DNA from 3 places in the Serratia sp. 2723 genome. Region 1 is predicted to be linked to each of the others. Evidence: predicted binding sites of a transcription regulator. Region 1 holds the regulator's gene; each other region holds the start of a gene.
The links. The regulator Fur, encoded in region 1, represses iron uptake genes when iron is present. The targets are predictions, from matches to a motif close to ATAATAATGAGAACNACTATCAA.
Positions count from the first base shown of each region.

Region 2: a site for Fur is predicted at 4,093-4,115, ahead of efeU (iron uptake transporter permease EfeU). Genes of this name have one in related genera too.
Region 3: a site for Fur is predicted at 1,911-1,933, ahead of ABIE29_RS08125 (TonB-dependent siderophore receptor). Genes of this name have one in related genera too.

Region 1 is NZ_JBNDIN010000003.1:54,974-62,379, reverse strand. It holds gene ABIE29_RS05170 (beta-N-acetylhexosaminidase) at 11-2,674, shown strand; gene fur (ferric iron uptake transcriptional regulator) at 2,819-3,265, opposite strand; gene fldA (flavodoxin FldA) at 3,575-4,114, opposite strand; gene ybfE (LexA regulated protein) at 4,318-4,605, opposite strand; gene ybfF (esterase) at 4,853-5,635, opposite strand; gene seqA (replication initiation negative regulator SeqA) at 5,876-6,418, shown strand; gene pgm (phosphoglucomutase (alpha-D-glucose-1,6-bisphosphate-dependent)) at 6,498-7,406, shown strand, end outside.
Region 2 is NZ_JBNDIN010000007.1:59,004-66,409, forward strand. It holds gene phoH (phosphate starvation-inducible protein PhoH) at 1-67, opposite strand, end outside; gene efeB (iron uptake transporter deferrochelatase/peroxidase subunit) at 707-1,996, opposite strand; gene efeO (iron uptake system protein EfeO) at 2,007-3,140, opposite strand; gene efeU (iron uptake transporter permease EfeU) at 3,158-4,003, opposite strand; gene putP (sodium/proline symporter PutP) at 4,244-5,722, opposite strand; gene putA (trifunctional transcriptional regulator/proline dehydrogenase/L-glutamate gamma-semialdehyde dehydrogenase) at 6,278-7,406, shown strand, end outside.
Region 3 is NZ_JBNDIN010000004.1:233,565-240,970, forward strand. It holds gene ABIE29_RS08125 (TonB-dependent siderophore receptor) at 1-1,791, opposite strand, end outside; gene ABIE29_RS08130 (hypothetical protein) at 2,116-2,598, shown strand; gene ABIE29_RS08135 (3'-5' exonuclease) at 2,894-3,454, shown strand; gene ABIE29_RS08140 (multidrug effflux MFS transporter) at 3,577-4,770, shown strand; gene dadX (catabolic alanine racemase DadX) at 4,773-5,849, opposite strand; gene ABIE29_RS08150 (D-amino acid dehydrogenase) at 5,873-7,177, opposite strand.

The DNA.
Region 1 (7,406 bases):
GAGGTTGCAGATGAACAAGTTTAAGATGAGTGCTCTCGCCGCCCTGACGGCTACCTTTGGACTCTTGGGCAGTGTAGGTTCTGCCATGGCCAGCCAGCAGGTGGTTGATCAACTCAGCCAGTTGCAGGTCAATTTGAAAATGTTGGATAACCGTGCCGCTGAGAACGGCGTGGACTGTGCCAAGCTGGGTGCCGACTGGGCGTCCTGCCACAAGGTGCTGATCACCTTGACCAACGGCAATCAGGAAATCAAAGATAAAGACTGGGCGATCTATTTCCACAGCCCGCGCCAGACGCTGAAGGTCGATAACGACCAGTTCAAAATCACCCACATTACCGGCGATCTGTATAAGCTGGAGCCGACGGACAAATTCACCAGCTTCCCGGCCAACCAGGCGGTGGAAATTCCGATTATTGCCGAATACTGGCAGCTGTTCCGCACCGACTTCCTGCCGCGCTGGTATGCCACTTCCGGCGATGCTCAGCCGAAGATCCTGTCAAATACCGATACCGAAGATGTTCACCAGTTTGTTGCCCCGTTCACCGGTGACCAGTGGAAGCGTACCAAGGATGACAACAACATTCTGATGGTGCCGGAAAGCCGCTTCACCAAGAACCAGGATCTGAAAGTGTTGCCGATGGCATCGCTGCGTGGGCAAATCATCCCAACCCCGATGGAAGTTAAAGTCCATGCGAAGGATATTGACCTGAGCAAAGGCGTGGCGTTGGAACTGAGCGCCTTGGCCAAGCCAGCGGCAGATGCAGCAGCCGAGCGTTTTGCCCTGTTGGGCATTGAGAGCCAGGAGAGCGGTTATCCGATCAAGACGGATATTAAGCCCGCTGCATTCAAAGGCGATCGGGCCGTGCCAGGTGCCTACCAACTGAAGATCGGCGAGAAAGGTGCCGAGATCGTCGGTTTCGATCAGACTGGGGTGTTCTATGGTCTGCAATCCATCCTGTCGCTAATCCCTTCGGATGGTAGCAAGAAGATCGCGACGCTGGATGCCAAAGATGCACCGCGCTTCCAATACCGCGGCATCTTCCTGGACGTGGCGCGTAACTTCCACCAAAAAGACGCCGTATTGCGCCTGCTGGATCAGATGGCAGCCTACAAGCTGAACAAATTCCACTTCCACCTGACGGATGATGAAGGTTGGCGTATTGAGATCCCTGGCCTGCCAGAGTTGACCGAAGTGGGCGGCCAGCGTTGCCATGACCTGAGTGAAACCACCTGCCTGATGCCGCAATATGGCTCTGGCCCGGCACCGCACGGTGGTTTCTTCTCCCGTCAGGACTATATCGACATCGTTAAATATGCTCAGGCGCGCCAGATTGAAGTGATCCCTGAGATCGACATGCCAGCGCACGCTCGTGCAGCGATTATTTCCATGGAAGCTCGCTACAAGAAACTGCTTGCCGAAGGGAAAGAGAAAGAGGCTAACGAGTTCCGCCTGGTGGATCCGACCGATACCTCCAATACCACCTCGGTGCAGTACTTCAACCGCCAGAGCTACCTGAACCCATGCCTGGATTCGTCCAAGAGCTTTGTGGACAAAGTGATTGGTGAAGTGGCCCAGATGCACAAAGAGGCCGGCCAACCGCTGAAAACCTGGCACTTTGGTGGGGACGAAGCGAAGAACATCCGTCTGGGTGCTGGCTATACCGACGTGAAAAAACCGGAAGCGGGCAAGGGTATCCTCGATCTGAGCAAAGAAGACAAGCCGTGGGCCAAGTCGCAGGTTTGCCAGGCCATCATCAAAGACGGCAAGGTGGCAGATATGGAACACCTGCCAAGCTACTTCGGTCTGGAAGTCAGCCAGTTGGTGAAAGCGCACGGCATTGACAGAATGCAGGCGTGGCAGGACGGCCTGAAAGATGCCAAAGACTCGAAGGCCTTTGCGACCAAGCATGTGGCGGTGAACTTCTGGGATACCCTGTACTGGGGTGGTTTCGACTCGGCTAACGACTGGGCGAACAAGGGTTATGACGTGGTGATCTCTAACCCGGACTACGTCTATATGGACTTCCCATATGAAGTCAGCCCGGACGAACACGGTTATTACTGGGGCACCCGCTTCAGCGACGAGCAGAAGATCTTCAGCTTTGCGCCGAACAACCTGCCGCAGAACGCCGAAACCTCGGTTGACCGTGACGGTAACCACTTCACCGCCAAGAGCGACAAACCATGGCCGGGCGCATATGGTCTTTCCGCACAACTGTGGAGCGAAGTCGTGCGTACCGACCAGCAGATGGAATACATGATTTACCCACGTGCAGTGTCGCTTGCAGAGCGTGCATGGCACCGCGCCAGCTGGGAGCAGGATTACAAAGCTGGCCGTGAGTACAAAGGTGGCGAAACCCACCAGGTCGATACCAAAACCCTGGACCAGGACTGGCTGCGCTTTGCTAACCTGATTGGTCAACGTGAGCTGGCCAAGATGGATAAAGCGGGCGTGAGCTATCGCCTGCCGGTTCCAGGTGCACGTATCGTCGGTGGTCAGTTGGAAGCGAATATTTCTCTGCCAGGTTTGGGGATTGAATATTCCACCGACGGCGGCAAACAGTGGCAGCGCTATGACGATAAAGCGCGCCCTGCGGTAGCGGGTGACGTGCAAATCCGTGCAATCAGCCCGGACGGCAAACGCTTCAGCCGCGCCGAACCGGTGAAAGCGTAAAATAGTGCGAGGTGAGAGCAAACTGCAATAGTGATCATTGAGTGGATATTTTTCCCCGGGCCTGTCCGGGGATTTTTTTCTCTGTCATCCGGGCATAAAAAAACCGCCATGTAGGCGGTTTTCGCGTTCTGGCGCGGGCCAGAATCAATTCTTGTCGTGCAGCGCTTCGTTCTCGCGGCAATCGCCGGTTTCACAGTGGCCGTACAGGTACAGGCTGTGGTTGGTGAGCTTGATACCGTGTTGCTTGGCGATATCGCGCTGACGCACTTCGATGGATTCGTCGCTGAACTCGATCACTTTGCCGCAGTCCAGGCAAATCAGGTGATCGTGGTGGTGTTGCTGAGTCAGTTCGAATACCGACTTGCCGCCTTCAAAATTGTGGCGTGTCACAATACCTGCGTCGTCAAACTGGTTCAGCACGCGGTATACCGTGGCCAGGCCAATTTCTTCGCCCATATCTATCAGTTTTTTGTACAGATCTTCCGCACTGACGTGATGGCATGCCGGATCCTGCAAGACTTCCAGGATTTTGAGTCGCGGAAGAGTGACTTTTAAGCCAGCCTTCTTCAATGCGGAGTTGTTATCAGTCATGCGGATTCAGTCCTGTTACTATGCTAATCAAGTTGAGGCGTTCTCGCCTATGGCATCGGTCGGCACAAAGCGTTAATCGCGTCTCATTATAGAACCGGTTGCTGCAAATAGAAACCGCCGGTTGTTAACAAACATATCTTTGCACTTTTACAGGGTAATCATGCAAAGCTTTGATGGATGGGATAAACCGATGTCTTAGTCTACCGTGGCGAGGCAGGAAGTTACAAACTTGTAGCTTCTATTGCTCTAATCCGTGATGCCGATAACAGAAGGGCGCAGTATACGGCGCCCCTACAATATGTTCAGAGCTTAGCCGACGATCTCGGCCAGGCTCAGCTCTTCACTGATTTGCTTGACCCAGGCGTCTACGCGTTCGTTGGTCAGCTCAGGTTGACGATCTTCGTCAATGGCCAGCCCGATAAAGTGATCGTCATCTGCCAGACCCTTGGAGGCTTCGAAATGGTAGCCTTTGGTTGGCCAATGGCCGACGATGGCCGCACCGCGTGGTTCAATGATGTCGCGGATGGTGCCCATCGCATCGCAGAAATATTCCGCGTAGTCTTCCTGATCGCCACAGCCAAACAGCGCTACCAGCTTGCCGTTAAAGTCGATATCTTCCAGCGTCGGGAAGAAATCATCCCAGTCGCACTGTGCTTCGCCGTAGTACCAGGTTGGGATACCGAGCAGCAGGATGTCAAACGCTGCCAGATCTTCTTTACTGCTTTTGGCGATGTCGTGGATTTCTGCCACGTCGTTGCCGAATTTTTGCTGAAGCGTCTTTTGGATCATCTTGGCAATGTTTTCGGTATTGCCAGTGTCGCTGCCAAAGAAAATGCCTACATGAGCCATAGTGAGAATAACCTTTTAATTCAAATGAATGTATTGCGTAAACGCGGCCTGAGGCGCTGCCAAGGGAAGGCTTGCTCAGCCGTAAATGCGTATCATGCCAGAAATTTGCCCTGAGGTTTTATCGCGTTTATGCGATGCCTCAGCGGAGGTGGAACCGATCTGGCGTCATCCTTAACGCCGTGCCGCGCGTGCGGCAGCAGAGATCAGTGTTCTGGCTGTTCTTCCGCCAGTTGGGCCAACAGCATTTGTTCGATCAATTCGCTGCGGCTGATATTGCGCTGGTCGGCCAGTTTGTTCAGAGCATCTACCGCGTCTGCGTTGATTTTCAGCTCCACACGCCGTAATCCACGCACTTTGTCCCGTCGTAGCTGATTGCGCTTATTAATTCTAAGCTGTTCATCACGGGAAAGCGGGTTGGTTTTCGGGCGCCCTGGACGGCGTTCATCTGCGAACAAATCCAGCGTCGTGCGATCCGTTTGTTCTTTTGCCATTGTTGCGCTACTGCAAGGGAGTTTGCATCAAAAAGCGGTTTACGCTTCCTGACGGTTTGATTTACACAATTCGGGCCAATAAACCCTAACCCAAATTCGCCCCCAGCCAAGCGCAGCTTCACACCTGGACAGGGTGGCAAAATTATAGCGCGCCATATTACCCCAGCAGATGGAGCAACGACAATGCCTAACTTAGCCACAAACGCGCTAAGCTATTCTGTCTAGCGCGTTTTTTCGCCATTTAAGCTCACGGTTGGTCAATAAAACGGTGGATTGCCCGTAATACGGCGTCCGGTTTCTCTGCATGGACCCAGTGGCCGGAGCCTGCAACCACATAGGCGCGAGCCTGCGGGAACTGACGGGCGATGTCATCGCGGTAGCTATCCTGTACGTAAGGCGAGAGACCACCACGGATAAACAGCGTCGGGTGTGGCCAGGGGGGAACCTCTTTCCAGCCGATAATATTCTCATATTGCTCGATCAACACCGGCAGGTTGAACCGCCAACTGCCGGCATGGAAAGATTTCAACAGAAACTGGATCACACCTTCCTCATCCAGCGTGGCCCGCATGAGCTGCGCAGCCTGCTGACGCTGGGTGATACCCGCATCGGTGACGGCTTGCAGTGCGGTAAAGATCTGGTCATGGCGGCGAGTGTCGTAATCCACCGGGGCGATATCGATCGCCACCAGCCGTTCAATCCGCTCTGGGGCTAGTGCGGTCAACGCCATCGCCGCTTTGCCGCCCATCGAGTGACCGATCACGATGGCTCGCTCGATTTGCAAGTCGTCTAACAGCGTTAACAGATCCTGTGCCATCGCCGGGTAGGTCATCTCCGCTGCGCGCGGTGACAGCCCGTGATTGCGCAGATCGACCTTGATCACCGTATGCTGTTGGTTCAGATCGCGGGCCAGCACGCCCAGGTTATCCAGATTACCGAACAGACCGTGGATCAGGACGATTGGCAAGGTCGCGGGTGTGGCGGCCTCTGAGGCCAGTAATTGATAATGTAATTTCATGGCAAAGTTCATGACTTGATAACATTTAGTTAGGTTATCATGATTGCAGAGATATTGGTTTGCTCGCGCAATTTTGCTGTTATTTCATGGTATGGTGAATAGCTGGCGGCCAAGACGGTAGGCAATTGTCTGCTTTTGCCGTTTGGGGCAACATTGTGGTGTTCGCTCCCGCGCTTTTAACCTTATAATCCCATGGCTTGAATGCACGAGCTGGCTTCAGGTTCATAAGTAGAAAAAACGTACTGGATAAAGATGAAAACTATTGAAGTCGACGAAGAACTTTACCGCTATATTGCCAGCCACACGCAACATATTGGTGAAAGTGCGTCTGATATTTTACGGCGTATGTTGAAGTTTACCGCAGGCCAACCTGTGCGCACGGCCCCTGTGGTTGCCGGTGGGCAGGCCGAGCCGTCAGCGGTTGCCATTGCTGCACAGCGGCCGCGCGATCGCGTACGTGCCGTGCGCGAACTGCTGCTGTCGGACGAATATGCCGAGCAGAGCAAAGCTGTAAATCGTTTTATGCTGGTACTTTCCACCTTGTACACCCTTGATGCGGCGGGGTTTGCCGCGGCAACGGATTTGTTGCATGGTCGTACCCGTACCTATTTTGCTGGCGATCAGCAAACGCTGTTGGCCAACGGGACGCATACCAAGCCCAAGCACGTGCCAGGTACGCCTTACTGGGTGATCACCAATACCAACACCGGCCGCAAACGCAGCATGATCGAACACATCATGCAGGCCATGCAGTTCCCGGCGGAGCTGATCGAGAAAGTTTGCGGTACCGTCTAATTTAGCGAACAGAGCCCGTCACGGTGGCCGTAAGCGACTCATTGCCCGGCCACAGTACTGGCATTTTAGGGAGTAGTCGATGGCGAATGACCCACGTGCCGGGCAACCCGCTCAGCAAAGTGATTTGATCAACGTAGCCCAGCTGACGTCGCAGTACTATGTACTGCAACCAGAGGCCGGTAATGCTGCACACGCGGTGAAATTCGGTACCTCAGGGCATCGTGGCAGCGCGCTTCGTCAGAGCTTTAACGAAGCACATATCCTGGCGATCGCTCAGGCCATTGCCGAAGTGCGTCGTCAACAGGGCACCACTGGCCCTTGCTACGTGGGTAAAGACACCCATGCGCTGTCCGAACCCGCCTTTATTTCCGTGCTGGAAGTGCTGACCGCCAACGGCGTTGACGTGGTGGTGCAGCAAAACAACGGCTTTACACCAACCCCTGCCGTGTCACACGCAATCTTGTGCTTCAATCGCAAAGGGGGCGCACAGGCAGACGGCATCGTGATTACGCCTTCGCATAACCCACCTGAAGACGGCGGTATCAAATATAACCCGCCAAACGGTGGCCCAGCCGATACCAATCTGACATCCGTGATTGAAAAGCGTGCCAACGAACTGCTGAGCCTCAAGCTGCAGGGCGTGCAGCGTCAATCGCTGGATAAAGCCTGGAACGGCGGCCATCTGCATGCTCAGGATCTGGTGCAGCCTTACGTGGAAGGGCTGGTGGACATTGTCGATATGCCAGCCATTCAGCGTGCGGGCCTGAAGCTGGGCGTCGACCCGCTTGGCGGTTCCGGCATTGCCTACTGGCAGCGCATTGCCGAGCACTATAAGCTGGATCTGACGTTGGTGAATGATTCCATCGATCAGACCTTCCGCTTTATGCACCTGGACCATGACGGCATCATCCGTATGGACTGTTCGTCCGAATCGGCAATGGCTGGCCTGCTGGCCCTGCGCGACAAGTTCGATCTGGCGTTTGCCAAC
Region 2 (7,406 bases), on a different contig from region 1:
GAGCGTCACGACGAATGACGCGTTTGGCTTCACGACGTGCTTTGATCACTGCTTTCTGTCTTCCCATAGTGGCACCTTACAGTTTGTTTCACCTACCGCAGGGCAGCTAACACCGAGCGATTATGTTACACACGTATCAGGTTGTGGCCCCCTTTAAAGCCATTGAATGACGTGAACACCTAACCGCCAAAAGGCGCGGCTCTTTTTCACAGAACAACGAGGTTGGTACAAAACAGGAGTGTGTGTCAGCCGGATTAATGCGAAAGGAAAGCCAAGAGTCGGTCAGAAATTGAGAGTCGTAGAGAGAGCCCTCGTTACAACGAGAAATCAGGGAAGGTATGTTATTTGTTGTTTGCAGCCCAACCAAGGACTTTACCATTAGCGATCCCCGCAGTGATATTTACAGCATTGAGCTGTGCACCGTGTGAAAACTACCGCCAGATGATTACAGTATAATGACATTCAACCGCGCTGCGTTACTAAAATGTAAAAAAATTTAATATTTTTTGTTTTAACCCGCTGCAACACCACTATATCAAAGCGAAAACGACTTGGCATTAAATTATTTTAATGTTAAATATCAATGCATTAATATTAATCCCGCTGAATGACATTTAGGTTGCCGGATTAAAAATTGAGCACATAAAAAAAGCGCAGCTTTTGCGCTGCGCTTCTCTGTTTTGCTGAAAAACTTAGCTGTTCACACCTACAGCAAGCCGCTGGCCAAATAATCGCCACTCGTCTTGACGCCCGGTAACACAAAGAAATAGCCACCGCCAATAGGCTTGACGTATTCCTCCAGCGCTTCGCCGTTCAACCGTTTCTGCACCGTCAGGAAGCCCTGCTCCAAATCAGCCTGATAACAAACGAACAGCAGGCCCATCTCCAGTTGGCCCGAATTGGAAACGCCCAGCGAATAGCTGTAACCCCGGCGCAGCATCAGGCTGCTCTGGGTTTGCGGCGTGCGCGGGTTGGCCAGCCGAATATGGGCATCCAGGGGGATCAGCTTACCTTCCGGGTCTTTGGCATAGTCAGGTTCGTCGTGCTCATGCTTCATCCCCAACGGCGCACCGCTGTGTTTCTCACGGCCAAAGATGGTTTGCTGCTCCTGCAACGGCGTACGATCCCAAAATTCGACGTGGAAACGAATGATACGCGCGGCCTGATAGCTGCCGCCAACGGCCCAGGCAGGTTCCCCCGCTTTATCACCGACCCACACCACCTTATCCATCAACGGCTTATCGCTGGTTTTTGGATTGGCGGTGCCGTCTTTGAAGCCCAGCAGGTTAATCGGCGTCTCTTTGCCCCGGCTGCGGGCCGCATGTGCCGAAATAAAACCTTCCCGCTTCCAACGCACGCTGAGCAAGTCTGGCGAATGCTTGATGATATCGCGCAACGCGTGGATCACCGTTTCATTAGTATTGGCACAGATTTGCAGCAACAAGTCACCATGACACAAGGCAGCATCAAGTGAATCGTTGGGGAAGCGCGTCATGGTTTGCAGATGCAGCGGTTTCTGCGCCTGTAAGCCAAAGCGCTCATCAAACAGCGAGGTGCCAACGGAAACGGTGATGGTCAGGTTATCAGGGTAAATTTCCGGCCCCATGATGCCCGAATCCAACGGTGGCAGCTTGGGATCGACCTCCGGTGCCTTACCGCCGCTGGTGAGGAACGCGATACGGCTGGTCAACAGACGAAATAGCCGTTCGAGATCCTGCTTATTGGTCGCCAGCACGTCGAAAGCCACCAGCATCATGGCCGCCTGTTGTGGCGTCAAGATACCTGACTGATGCTGGCCGTAGAACGGTTGTTTTTGCCAGCGTTCATCCTGCGAGGTAGCCAGCGGCTCTTCTGCAGCCCGTGCCAGAGATGGCCCCGACAATGCCAAAGCACCGCCCATCATGCCCAAACCTTGCAACAGCCGCCTGCGCGAGGGCGAAGCGGCCTGCTTATCCTGAGGAAACGGCCCGTTATGCGGGCCGGTCTTATGGTTCATCATTTTCGCCTTAATCCAGACCCAGTACGCCACGCAACTGTGACAGGTCTTCTGCCAGCGTAGTGATCGGCCCTTTCATCGCATTACGATCCGCGGTGGTCAGCTTCTCGTAAGATTCATAGCCCTCTGGGGTCTTGTATTTAGCCAGGATGGTATCGACGGTTTTAAAGTTGGCGTCGATCTTCGCCAATAATGGCTGATTGGCCTTTTCCAACAGCGGACGCAGCAGGTTGACAATCTTCTGGGCTCCATCGACGTTGGCCTGGAAATCCCACAAATCGGTACGGCTGTAGCGATCCTCTTCACCGCTGATCTTGCTGGCCGCCACTTCTTCGATCAGGCCAGCAGCACCCCCCACCACTTTGCTTGGCGGGAAGGTCAGTTCACCGATGCGTTTTTGCAATTCCAGCGTGTCTTTATACAGACCATCGGCATACTCATTCATGCCCTTGGTGGTGTTGTCGGCAAACAGCGCTTTCTCCAGACGGTGGAAGCCGGTGAATTTCGGATCTTCGGCTTTTTTCTCATAGTCGTCTTCACGGGCGTCGATGCTGCCATCCAGATCGGAGAACAGCTCGGCAATAGGTTCGATACGCTCGTAGTGCTGACGGGTTGGCGCATAAAGCTTGCGTGCCTGGGCCACATCACCGGCTTTGATCGCCTCGGTGAACAGCTTGGTCTGCCTGACCAGCCCTTCAACCTCCTTGGTGACATAGACTTTATATTCGGCAATCGGCCCTACCAGATCCATCACATTCGGCTTGCCATCGTTTACCGCCCCCACAGCCGTGACAACAAGCTTGCCTTTAGGGTTGCTCAGCAGCCCACAGGTCATATCGTATTCGCCCGCTTCCAGGTTTGCCGTCATTTTCTGGGTGAAACCTGGCGCAATATTTTCGCGCTCTTCCACCACCATCACGCCTTTGAGGATTTCCCACTCCAGGTTTTTTTGGCTGGTGTTATGCACCACAAACTGGGTTTTACCGGCGGGCAGGGTCAACTGCATCGGCTCACACTGTTTGTCGTTAACGGTCACCAAAACCCGCGGGATATCCGCCGCCAGCGCGTTGAGGCTCAGCGCGAAAGCAGGAACGGCCAGTAATGCGGCATGCAATGCCTTACGGCGAAATAACGGAGTAGACATACGAATTCCCTATTAAATTAGTGATGTGTCTTGCGTTGCGCCGGGATCGCAGAGGACTCCGTACGCTGCGGCAGGAAAAAGAAAATCAGAGCAGGGATCAGATACAGGAAATAGACCGCCACTTCGCTGACCGATGGCGCTTCCTGATAGCCGAACACTCCTTCTAACAGGGTGCCCAGCAGTGAATGCGTGGAGAGCTGGTTGCTGAGGTCGAACGCGATATCCTGAAAATGGTTCCACAATCCGGCCTCGTGAAAGGCACGGATCGCCCCGGCGGCCAGGCCCGCAGCCACGAACAGAATAAACAGGCTGGTCCATTTGAAGAACTTGGCCAGATGCAGTTTGATGCCGCCCCAATAGATCAGCATGCCCACCACGATGGCACATGCCAGGCCGAGCATCGCACCGATTGGCGCAGCAATGCCCACATCCTGCTGAAACGCGGCCAACAGAAAGAACACCGACTCCAGCCCTTCGCGGGCAACGGCAAAAAACACCATCGCCACCAATGCCCAGCCTTGGCTTTTACTCGAGTTGAGGGCGTTATCGATGGCCCCTTCAAGATGTACCTTCACCGAGCGGGAAACCTTGCGCATCCAGAACACCATATAGGTGAGGATGCACACCGCCACCACCGCTACCAGCCCTTCGAACAGCTCTTGCTGTTTTTGTGGAAACTCGCCGGTGGTTTCATTAATGAAGATACCTAACGCCAGGCACAGAGCAACGGCGACGATCACCCCAATCCATACCACACCAAGCCATTGACCGCGTTGAGTCCGCTTCAGATAGCTGGCGATCAAACTGACGATCAGCGCAGCCTCCAACCCCTCACGGAACATGATAAGGAAAGGAACAAACATAGAATTTTAACCCCTGAAAAGGCGTTTGTAGTCAGCCGCGGGCACCTGGTCGACCAGGGGGGCGGCAATGTAAAGAAAAGTAAACCAGAACGATAGTGATTATCATTCTACTGAAAAGAAAAACAAGAGGCGGAAGTGTGATTTTTATTAATCAAATGTCGCTAGTTGTTACAGCTTGGTGAGAGTAGTGATGAGGAAAGCAGATCCCTCCCCGCTTGCCGGGGAGAGATCAAGGCGGATTTAGACCGTTTTGAACTCGGCCTCTGCCAGATAAAAACGCTTGGTGATGGTTGCCGAAGGTTGGCGCCCCATCAGGCTAACCACCACGATGGCGATACAGCCAAACACAAAGCCAGGAATGATTTCATACAGATCCAGCCAGGCGTACTGCTTCCAGACGATCACGGTGATCGCCCCCACCAGCATACCGGCCAGCGCGCCGTTACGGGTCATACGCGACCACATCACCGAGATCAGCACCACCGGGCCAAATGCGGCACCAAAGCCGGCCCAGGCATAGCTTACCAGACCCAGTACGCGGTTCTCCGGGTCAGCCGCCAGGGCAATCGCCACCAGCGCCACCACCAGCACCATCGCGCGCCCTACCCATACCAGCTCACGCTGGCTGGCCCCTTTGCGCAGGAAGGCTTTGTACAGGTCTTCGGTGATCGCACTCGAACAGACCAACAGTTGACAGCTCAGGGTGCTCATCACCGCCGCCAGAATCGCCGACAGCAGGATCCCGGCAATCCATGGGTTAAACAGCAGCATGGCCAGTTCGATAAAGACCCGCTCGCCGTTTTGCGTCACATTGCCCGCTTGATCCGGGTTATTGGCAAAGTAGGCGATGCCGAAGAAGCCAACCGCAATGGTTCCCGCCAGGCAGAGGATCATCCAGGTCATGCTGATGCGGCGAGCGCTACGGATGGTGCGGTGGGAGTCCGCCGCCATAAAGCGCGCCAGAATATGCGGCTGACCAAAGTAACCCAGGCCCCAGCCCAGCAACGACAGGATCGCCACCAGATTCAGCCCTTTCATCATATCCAGATTGGCCGGGTTTTTAGCCGCGATCACCAGCATCGAAGTATCGATGCCGCCCACAGCGAAGATCACAATCACCGGCGTAAGGATCAGCGCAAAAATCATCAGGCTGGCCTGCACGGTATCGGTCCAACTGACCGCCAGGAAACCACCGATAAAGGTATACAGGATGGTAGCCGCCGCCCCGGCCCACAGCGCGGTGGCATAGGTCATACCGAAGGTGCTTTCAAACAGGCGCGCACCGGCCACGATGCCGGAAGCACAATAGATGGTGAAGAACACCAGGATCACGATGGCGGAAATCACCCGCAGCAGTTTGCTGTTATCCTCAAAACGGCTGGTGAAGTAGTCCGGCAGCGTCAGGGCGTTGTTGTTGGCTTCGGTGTGGACGCGCAAACGGCCTGCCACCAGCTTCCAGTTCAGGTAGGCACCAATGGTCAGCCCGATGGCGATCCAGCTTTCCGAAATGCCGGAAAGGAAAATTGCGCCCGGTAACCCCATCAGCAGCCAGCCGCTCATATCGGATGCCCCGGCGGAGAGCGCGGTCACCACGCTGCCCAGACTGCGGCCACCCAGAATGTAGTCGTCAAAGTTGTTGGTCGCGCGATAGGCCAGCAGGCCGATCACCACCATCCCAATAATGTAGACCACGAAGGTCACCAGCATAGGTGTGTTCATTATCTTAAACTCTCCATTTTTACTCCCTTCTCACTTTCAAGCCGCCGTATGTTAGCGAACTATTGAAAGTTATCGGGTATTTTTATGTCAGTAATTTCACCCGCCAGGCGCCGGAACGGGGCGCATTGCGATGGTGGCGGGCGAACAGCGTTTATACCCATCATGGTCTGAACGCTGGTTATCCTAGATGAGGCAGTCAACAACCAACAAGAGATTTAACAAAAAAGTCACACGAAACTCACGCCAGGTCACATTTATTCGCTGTCAAGGTTGCACTCGTCATAGCCAAAATGAGTTGCACCTCTTACTTAACCCTGATTAATACAGGGAAATAACCTAGTCTCACACCGCAACCCCATTTATCTGCCCGTAATCCGTAGCGCTCAAGATGTTAAAAAATCGATTGGAGTCACACTTCGTTACGGAGCGTATTTAACAAGGTTGCACAAAGTTGCAACATGCAGGATATTGTCAGCATCAATAACCTCATTACGTTACGGGGCGCCCCTAATCTGGCCGGTTGGGAGGGGCTCCAAAAACAGGAGCTGGATTGGCATGGGCACTACCACAATGGGCGTGAAGCTCGATGAAGCAACCCGCGATCGCATCAAGAGCGCGGCACAACGGATTGACCGCACGCCACACTGGTTAATCAAGCAGGCTATTTTCAATTATCTTGAACGTCTGGAGAGCGGTGCCGATCTGCCAGAAATTCCGACGTTGGCCGCTGGCGGCCAGGCAGAAGCGGATGATGTCACGCCGCAGGTGACTGAAGAGTCTCATCAGCCCTTCCTTGAGTTTGCCGAACAGATCCTGCCGCAGTCCGTCACTCGTGCGGCTATCACAGCCGCCTACCGCCGCCCGGAAACCGAAGCGGTGCCGATGCTGCTCGAACAGGCGCGCTTACCCGCCGATCTGGCGCAGGCCACCCATAAACTGGCCTATGGCATTGCCGAAAAATTGCGTAACCAGAAGAGTGCCAACGGTCGCGCCGGTATGGTGCAAGGATTGCTACAGGAGTTCTCGCTCTCTTCTCAGGAAGGGGTGGCTCTGATGTGTCTGGCCGAAGCGTTGCTGCGTATTCCTGACAAACCAACGCGCGATGCGTTAATCCGCGACAAAATCAGCAACGGTAATTGGCACTCCCACCTTGGCCGCAGCCCTTCGCTGTTTGTCAACGCTGCAACCTGGGGCCTGCTGTTTACCGGCAAGCTGGTGTCTACTCATAATGAAGCCAATCTCTCCAGCGCACTGAACCGCATCATCGGTAAGCGCGGCGAGCCGTTGATCCGCAAAGGGGTCGATATGGCGATGCGCCTGATGGGCGAGCAGTTTGTTACCGGTGAAACCATCGCCGAAGCGCTGGCCAATGCGCGCAAGCTGGAAGACAAAGGCTTCCGTTACTCTTACGACATGCTGGGTGAAGCCGCGCTGACCGAAGCCGATGCGCAGGCTTACCTGGTTTCCTATCAGCAAGCAATCCATGCTATCGGCAAAGCCTCCAATGGCCGTGGCATTTATGAAGGCCCTGGTATCTCGATCAAACTCTCGGCGCTGCATCCACGTTACAGCCGCGCCCAGTACGATCGCGTGATGGAAGAGTTGTACCCACGCTTGCTGTCGCTGACATTGCAGGCACGCCAATACGATATCGGCATCAATATCGACGCCGAAGAGGCCGATC
Region 3 (7,406 bases), on a different contig from region 1:
ATTGCCATCGTTACCGTCAACGGCGTCTTTGAATTTCACTTGGTTATAGCTGTAACCCGCAATGACGTTCAGGCGCTCGCTCACCTGGCTACGGGCCTCCAGTTCAATCCCTTGTGAATGTACCTTACCGGCAGGCACATAGTAGCTGTCCTTCACCACGCGATTGGCTACGTCATTCTGCGTCAGGTCATAGAGGGCAATGCTATAGATCGAGCTGCTGCCAGGAGGCTGATACTTCAGCCCAGCCTCATATTGCTCGCTGGTGGTCGGTTTGAGCAGATGCCCCTCTTTATCGGCCAGGACTGCTGGCGTCACCGCCGAGCTGTAACTCATATACGGCGAGAAACCGCTGTCAAAGTGGTACAGCAAAGAGGCTCGCCCCGTAAAGTGGTCGTCAGTACGGGCATCGGTAGAATCGGTATTCAGCACGGTATTCCTGGTTTCCAAACGGTCAACGCGCCCGGAAAGATTGAGATACCAGTTGTAGAGGCTGACTTCATCCTGCAGATAGACTCCAGTCTGCTCATAACGCCGTTTAGAATCGGTATGACTGAGAATAGTAATAGCTGGCCCGCCGGAAACGCCGGTGAACGGGTTCAACGGCGTGGCCGAACCAGACTCTTCCCACAGATTATTGGTAAAACGCTGATAATCCAGCCCCAGCATTACCTTGTGTTCCAACGCGCCAGTCGCAAACTCCGCCGCCAGTTGGTTATCCACGGCATAAGCATCCAACGACGTACTGGAGCCGCTGTACCAACGGTTCAACTCGCTGCGGTCAGCGTTCCAGCCAATCTGGTAAACCTGCTCCAGCTCCACGTTGGAGTGGGTGTAGCTGGCATTTTGGCGGAACGACCAGACGTCGTTAAAACCATGCGAGAAGTCATAGCTGTAGATTTGCTGCCAACGTTTGAACACATTGCGGCTGCTTTCGCCGTCAAAAAATCCGCGGCCCAGCTTATCCCCACTGGAGGTATAAATACTGCCGTCTGATGGCACCGCGCTGTGGTAGCCACCGGAAGGGTCTTTTTGCAGATTGGCCTGCAACAGCAAAGAGGTATTTTCATCCGGTTGCCACAGCAACGCAGGCGAAATCGCATAGCGCTCTTCACGCTGATGGTCATACATGGTGTCGCTGGTGCGGGTAATGCCGGTCAAACGGTATGCCCACTGCTCGTTCAGCGCCCCTGTCGAATCAAACGCACCGCCTTTGGTATTGTTGTTACCGGCCATCACATTGACGTGGTTTTCACTGGCAAACTGTGGCCGTTTGCTGGTCATCGCCACTAACCCACCAGGGATGCTTTGCCCATACATCACGGAGGACGGGCCCTTAATCACATCAATGCGCTCCAGGAACCAAGGGTCGATCTGCAAAGCGTTATAACTGCCGCCGTCGCTAAGCAGGCGCAGGCCGTTCAGGAAGGTGTTATTGACATCGCCACCGTGGAAACCACGCAGAGCAATAGTATCGTAACGCGTCGCGCCACCAGAGAAGTTAGTGAATACGCCCGGGGTATATTTCAGCGCATCGTTAACCGTCAAAGCCCCTTGGTCGCTCATCTGTTGGCGTGTTACCACGGAGACGGATTGCGCGGTGAGCACCAGGGGCCGATCCGTTTTAGTGGCCCCCTGGCTGGTGCTGGCCTCATAACCATGCGTCGCCGTTTCCGCCGTATCGGCGGGTTTGGCCGTTACCACGAGGGTATCTTCAGCAAAAGAGGTCAGTGGCAGGAAAATCGCTAACGAGCAGTAAAGATAAGAACGACTGGCAGGAAAAAACGCAGGCATACCTGTATTCCCCATGGGATCCCATTGAAATTGCACCGAAAACTTACCGCGCTGGCAACGCTGGCCAGTTTGGCGTACAGAGGTCACGGTACTCTGATGTTGTTAGATATGTAATACTAATAACAATGATAATTATTATCTTTACCATCAATGAATTCAAGTAGCAAAATGCACTCTGGTGATGGGGCTTCAGGCAGGCTTTTCGGCTTATGGTTGGTTCGTCATCATGGAAAAAACTTTTTTCTCGGCAGATTATGCTCCTGAGCCGTTTAGTTTTCATTTAGCCTTTAAATGCTATAAATCTTGATAACTCAAGGAGAGTGCATGACTCAAACAGCAAATCACATCTCAGCCCCCTCCAGAAGACTGAAAGTGGTCTATGGCTGGTATGTCTATACGGTGTATGCGTTACTGATCTCTAATCTCTATCTGGCGGTATACAATCTTTGCGTTCGCCACCCCTTTGAATCACCGTTAATTTCCATCGCTCATAGTCTGTTTATCGCTTTTCTGCTCAGCCAGATCCTGAAGAAACGAAGAGGGTTCAGTTGGGTATTGCTGATCTACTTTATGACCATGCGCCTGTATTACGCCAATATTTTGCACACTGAGTTCTCCGCCGCCAGCCTGAGCCTGGTTTGGGTAATCATGACACTGTTGTTGGCTGGTACACTAACCGTCAGGCAATTCAACAATAACAAGGTGCAACCGGAATGGCTGTCACGCTTTGGTTGGCGCCAATGGACCGTGTTTATCGGGGCAGCGGCGATATTGACGTTATTACTCACCCGCGACTATCTGGGGTGACGGATGACTTGGGGATATGAGGTTCAGAGATATCCACCATGCGGCAGATTTTACTTAAGTTTTGCGCGTTTTCGCAGATTTTATCGGTAACGTAAACGCCAAAGTAGCCTAATACCAGCAGATAACCGATCATACATAGAATAAAAATAAGTGTTCTCAACGCTAGCTACCAACTCAGCAACATGACCAACACCATCATACCGTGAACAGACCGTTTTCACCTATTTCAAAGTAACGGGATATTCTGCCAGACTGTATGTAGTACCATCACAAGCTCGTTCAGCCTGGAGCCACCATGAACCATTTGATGCTAGATATTGAAACGCTGGATATTACCCCGAGCGCGGTGATCCTGGTGGTTGCTGGCGTGTTTTTTAACCCCAGGACCGGTGAGTTAGGGGCAGAGTTTGAAGCAGCAGTGAACAGCCAGCAGGAACAACCGGGCCGTACAATCAGTCTGGATACCGTGGCCTGGTGGGCAAAACAGTCAGACGAAGCTCGTAAACAGGCCTTCGGGGGCAGCGAAAGCCTCAAGCGCGTATTGACCAATCTGAGCCGTTTTATTCATATGCACAGCACCGACACGGTGAAAGTCTGGGGCAATGGCAAAGAGTTTGACTGCTCGATCCTGGAACATGCCTACCACCAGTTGGCAATGCCTTGCCCTTGGAAGTTCTGGGATACCCAAGACGCCCGCACTATCATTACGCTGGCAGAGCTGCATGGTTTCAATCCCAAAAAACAGCGTCCGTTTGAAGGTACACCACACCGGGCGCTGGATGATGCCAAACATCAGGCGCGCTACGTTGCTGATACCATTTCGGCGCTTTATTACCGCCAGCCCGCGGCAAAATGATCGCGCCCGGGAAAATCAAACGCAAACGGTTTCCTGTCTGTCATCAATACGTTATCGCTTCCCATTTGCGGTTGGGATCTCTACTCTAGTTCTCTTTGTCATTCGGACGTGCCATTTTTGTTATGCAAAAATTTCTCTTTCTCCTGCTTAGCCTGGTGTTGCTCGGCCCTCTGGGAATCGATCTCTATCTGCCCACCATTCCTGCCATTGCCCTGGGTCTTAACAGCAGCGAAGCTTTGATCCAATCCACCATTTCGCTGTTTATTCTGGTGTTGGGTCTTGGCCAGGTGATCGCCGGCCCACTGGTGGATAATTACGGTCGTAAGCCAGTGGCTATTGCCGGGATAGTGATTTATATGGTGGGCGCAGCCATGGCCGCGCTGGCGACAACGGCAGAAATCTTTGTCGCCTCACGCCTGATGCAAGGCGTGGCCGTTTGCTGTACCGCCGTTGTAGCATTCAGTGGCGTGCGCGATCGCATGAATGGTGATGATGCCGCACGCGCTTTCGGTTTCCTCAACGGCACGCTGAATATCATTCCTGCACTTGCCCCGTTGCTTGGTGGCTTGCTGGCAGAAGCCTTCGGCTGGCGCGCCCCATTCTGGTTCCTGGTCGGTTACGCCGCGGTGGTATTATTGCTGGTCATCTTCTTCCTACCGGAAACCCGTCCCGCTACTACCCTAGCCGTCAAAGGACTGCCGGTACGACAGTATCTGCGCATTCTCGGCGATCGCCGTTTTATCACCTTTGCGGTGGTCAATGCCGGGGCAATGGGAATGGCACTAACTTATGTTTCATTGGCACCTAACGTGCTGATGGGCACCGCCGGGCTATCACCGCTGCAGTTCTCTTTGGTATTTGGTGCCAACGGTTTCTGGATCATGCTGGTCAGCTTTGTCGCCAACCGCATCATTCACAAGATCGGCCGCCCTTTCTGCCTGGCGACCGGCGGCATACTGATGGGGTTAGGCTGTCTCGCGTTAGTGTTGGGGATAGCACTGCTGGGTGAAGCTGCGCAAAGCCATTGGTTGGCTTATATCCTGCCCGTGGCCTGCGCCTGCGCCGGATTGGCCTTTGTCATGGGGCCGTCAACCAGCTATGCATTAGAGCCTTACTCTAACGAAGCAGGTGTGGCTTCGGCACTGGTGGGCTTTATTCAGATGGCCGGAGGTGCCGCGCTGGGCCTGATCGCGATGGCGTTGCCGCTGCAGCCGAAACTGTCGCTGGCGTTGGTGATGCTGGTAGGTTGCCTGCTGGCGCTACACGCTCGGCAGCGCAGCAAGCAAATCAAAGGGCAGTTGAAGAAGATCGCCTGAGGCTATTTCTCAACAACAATAGGCACCCGTGCCGCCAGGGCTGTCAGCAGTTCGTAACCCAAGGTTCCGGCTGCGGCAGCCACATCATCAACCGGCAGCTTCCTTCCCCACAGTTCAACGTCAGTGCCAATGGTTGCCTGCGGGCACGGCGTCAAATCCACCGTCATCATATCCATGGAAACCGAACCTACAGTATGCGTCAGAACACCGTCCACCCAAACCGGGGTGCCGGTAGGCGCATGGCGAGGATAACCATCTGCATAGCCACAGGCCACCACACCGATACGCTGTGCCCCACTGGCGGTATAACGCCAACCATACCCCACACGGTCTCCCGCTTGCAGCTGTTGGATGCCTATAATCTTGCTGCTTAGCGTCATCGCCGGTTGCAGACCGGTAGCGGCGATGTCCTGCCAGTTGCCGCTGGGTGATGCGCCATAAAGGATAATCCCCGGCCTCACCCATTCCCCTTGCGTCTGCGGGTGCCACAAGGTGGCCGCCGAGTTGGCCAGGCTACGCGGCAGATCAATCGCAGCAGTGGCGCGTTCAATCACGGCCATCTGCTCCGTGACGCCTTCAGCCCCGTCGGCGGTAGCGAAGTGGCTCATTAGCGTTATCGAGCCAATATTACGCAGCTCCTTTGCGGTTAACCAAGCGCTATGTAACCGCTCCGGGGCAAACCCCAGGCGGTTCATACCGCTGTTCAACTTGAGATAAACATCCAGCGGGGCCTGTAAACTTGCTTCAGCAATCGCCTGTAGTTGCCAGTCGCTGTTCACCGCCGTGGTTAACCGGTAACGATCGATCAGCATCAGGTCTGCCGGTTGGAAAAACCCCTCCAGCAGCAGTATGGGTCCCTGCCAACCCGATTTGCGCAACAACACCGCTTCGGCCAGATCGAGCAAGGCAAAACCATCGCTATTCTCGGCCAGGCTGCGCCAGACGTGCTGCAAACCATGGCCATAGGCGTTGGCCTTAACAACGGCCCAGATTTTTGCCGCAGGAGCAAAACGACGAACTACCTGCAGGTTATTGGTCAACGCGGCCAAATGCAGCGTAGCGGTAATCGGGCGAGGCATGGGATCTCCTATCAGATTGGGTTTCAGCGTGCCGGATGCACATCATTCAAAGGAACAACAGGTCCCTGCCGAAAGTCTGCGCGGTAACGCGCCACCGCCAGATCGTCTGAAGCAATGGCCGGAGTGATCCCAGAGATCAAGTCGGCAAGCAGCTGGCCGGAACCGCAAGCCATCGTCCAACCCAAGGTGCCATGGCCGGTATTTAAATAGAGATTCTTCAGCGGTGTGCGCCCCACGATCGGCGTGCCATCTGGCGTCATCGGGCGCAGCCCCGTCCAGAACGTGGCCTCCTCAACCCGCCCACCGTTCGGATACAGATCGCGTACCACCATTTCCAGCGTTTCACGCCGCTTCTGCTCCAACTGGGTATTGAAGCCGACAATTTCCGCCATACCGCCCACACGGATGCGCTTATCGAAGCGAGTAATGGCAATTTTATAGGTTTCGTCCAGCACGGTTGAGAATGGCGCGGCCGCTTCATCGGCGATCGGGATAGTTAATGAGTAACCTTTCAACGGATAAACCGGAATCGACACCAGATCGCGCAGTAACGCGGTAGAATAGGCACCGAACGCCACAACATAGCTATCGGCAGTGATGATTTCACCATCACACTGCACACCGGTAATTTTATCTCCTGCCACCAGCAAGCGTTCAACGTTGCGGTTAAACAGGAAATTGACTCCAGCCCGCTGAGCCAGCTTGGCCAACTGCTGGGTGAACAGTTGGCAGTCCCCGGTTTCATCATTCGGGAGCTGTAAGCCGCCGGTAAGCTTGTGGGCAACCTGCGACAACGCGGGTTCGACCGTCGCCAACTGGCTGGCCTCCAGCAGTTTATAAGGCACCCCGGCATCCTCCAGCACGGCAATGTCCTTGGCCGCGCTGTCAAACTGCTGCTGGGTGCGGAACAGTTGCAGCGTGCCGCCTTGACGGCCTTCGTACTGGATGCCGGTTTCCTGACGCAGGGCTTTAATGCAGTCACGGCTGTATTCCGCCAGACGCACCATACGGCCTTTATTGGTCATATAGTGGGCGGTATCGCAGTTTTTCAGCATCTGCCACATCCAGCGCAGTTGGAAACTACTGCCATCGAAGCGGACCGCCAACGGCGCGTGACGCTGGAACATCCATTTAATCGCCTTCAACGGTACCCCAGGTGCTGCCCAAGGTGCAGCGTAACCCGGAGATATCTGCCCGGCATTGGCCGCACTGGTTTCCAAGGCTGGCCCAGGTTGACGATCGATCACCGTCACCTCATGGCCCGCTTTTGCCAAGTACCAGGCACTGGCAACCCCTACCACTCCGCTACCTAAAATAACCACTCTCATCGCTGACTCCAGCCCAAGGATCGATAAAGCACAATCTACCAATAACAGGAAATTAACTCAGTGGAAAAAACTACTCAACAACTCAATCATTAATCGTGACAATATTCACAATTATTTTATCGTTGATGCGCCCGGCTTTGGCAATAGCGTTCAAAAAATAACGATAAGATACTGTTAAAGCGCATTTTGCCGATAAAACAAGCTCTTCATCCCCCAAACACATCAGCGA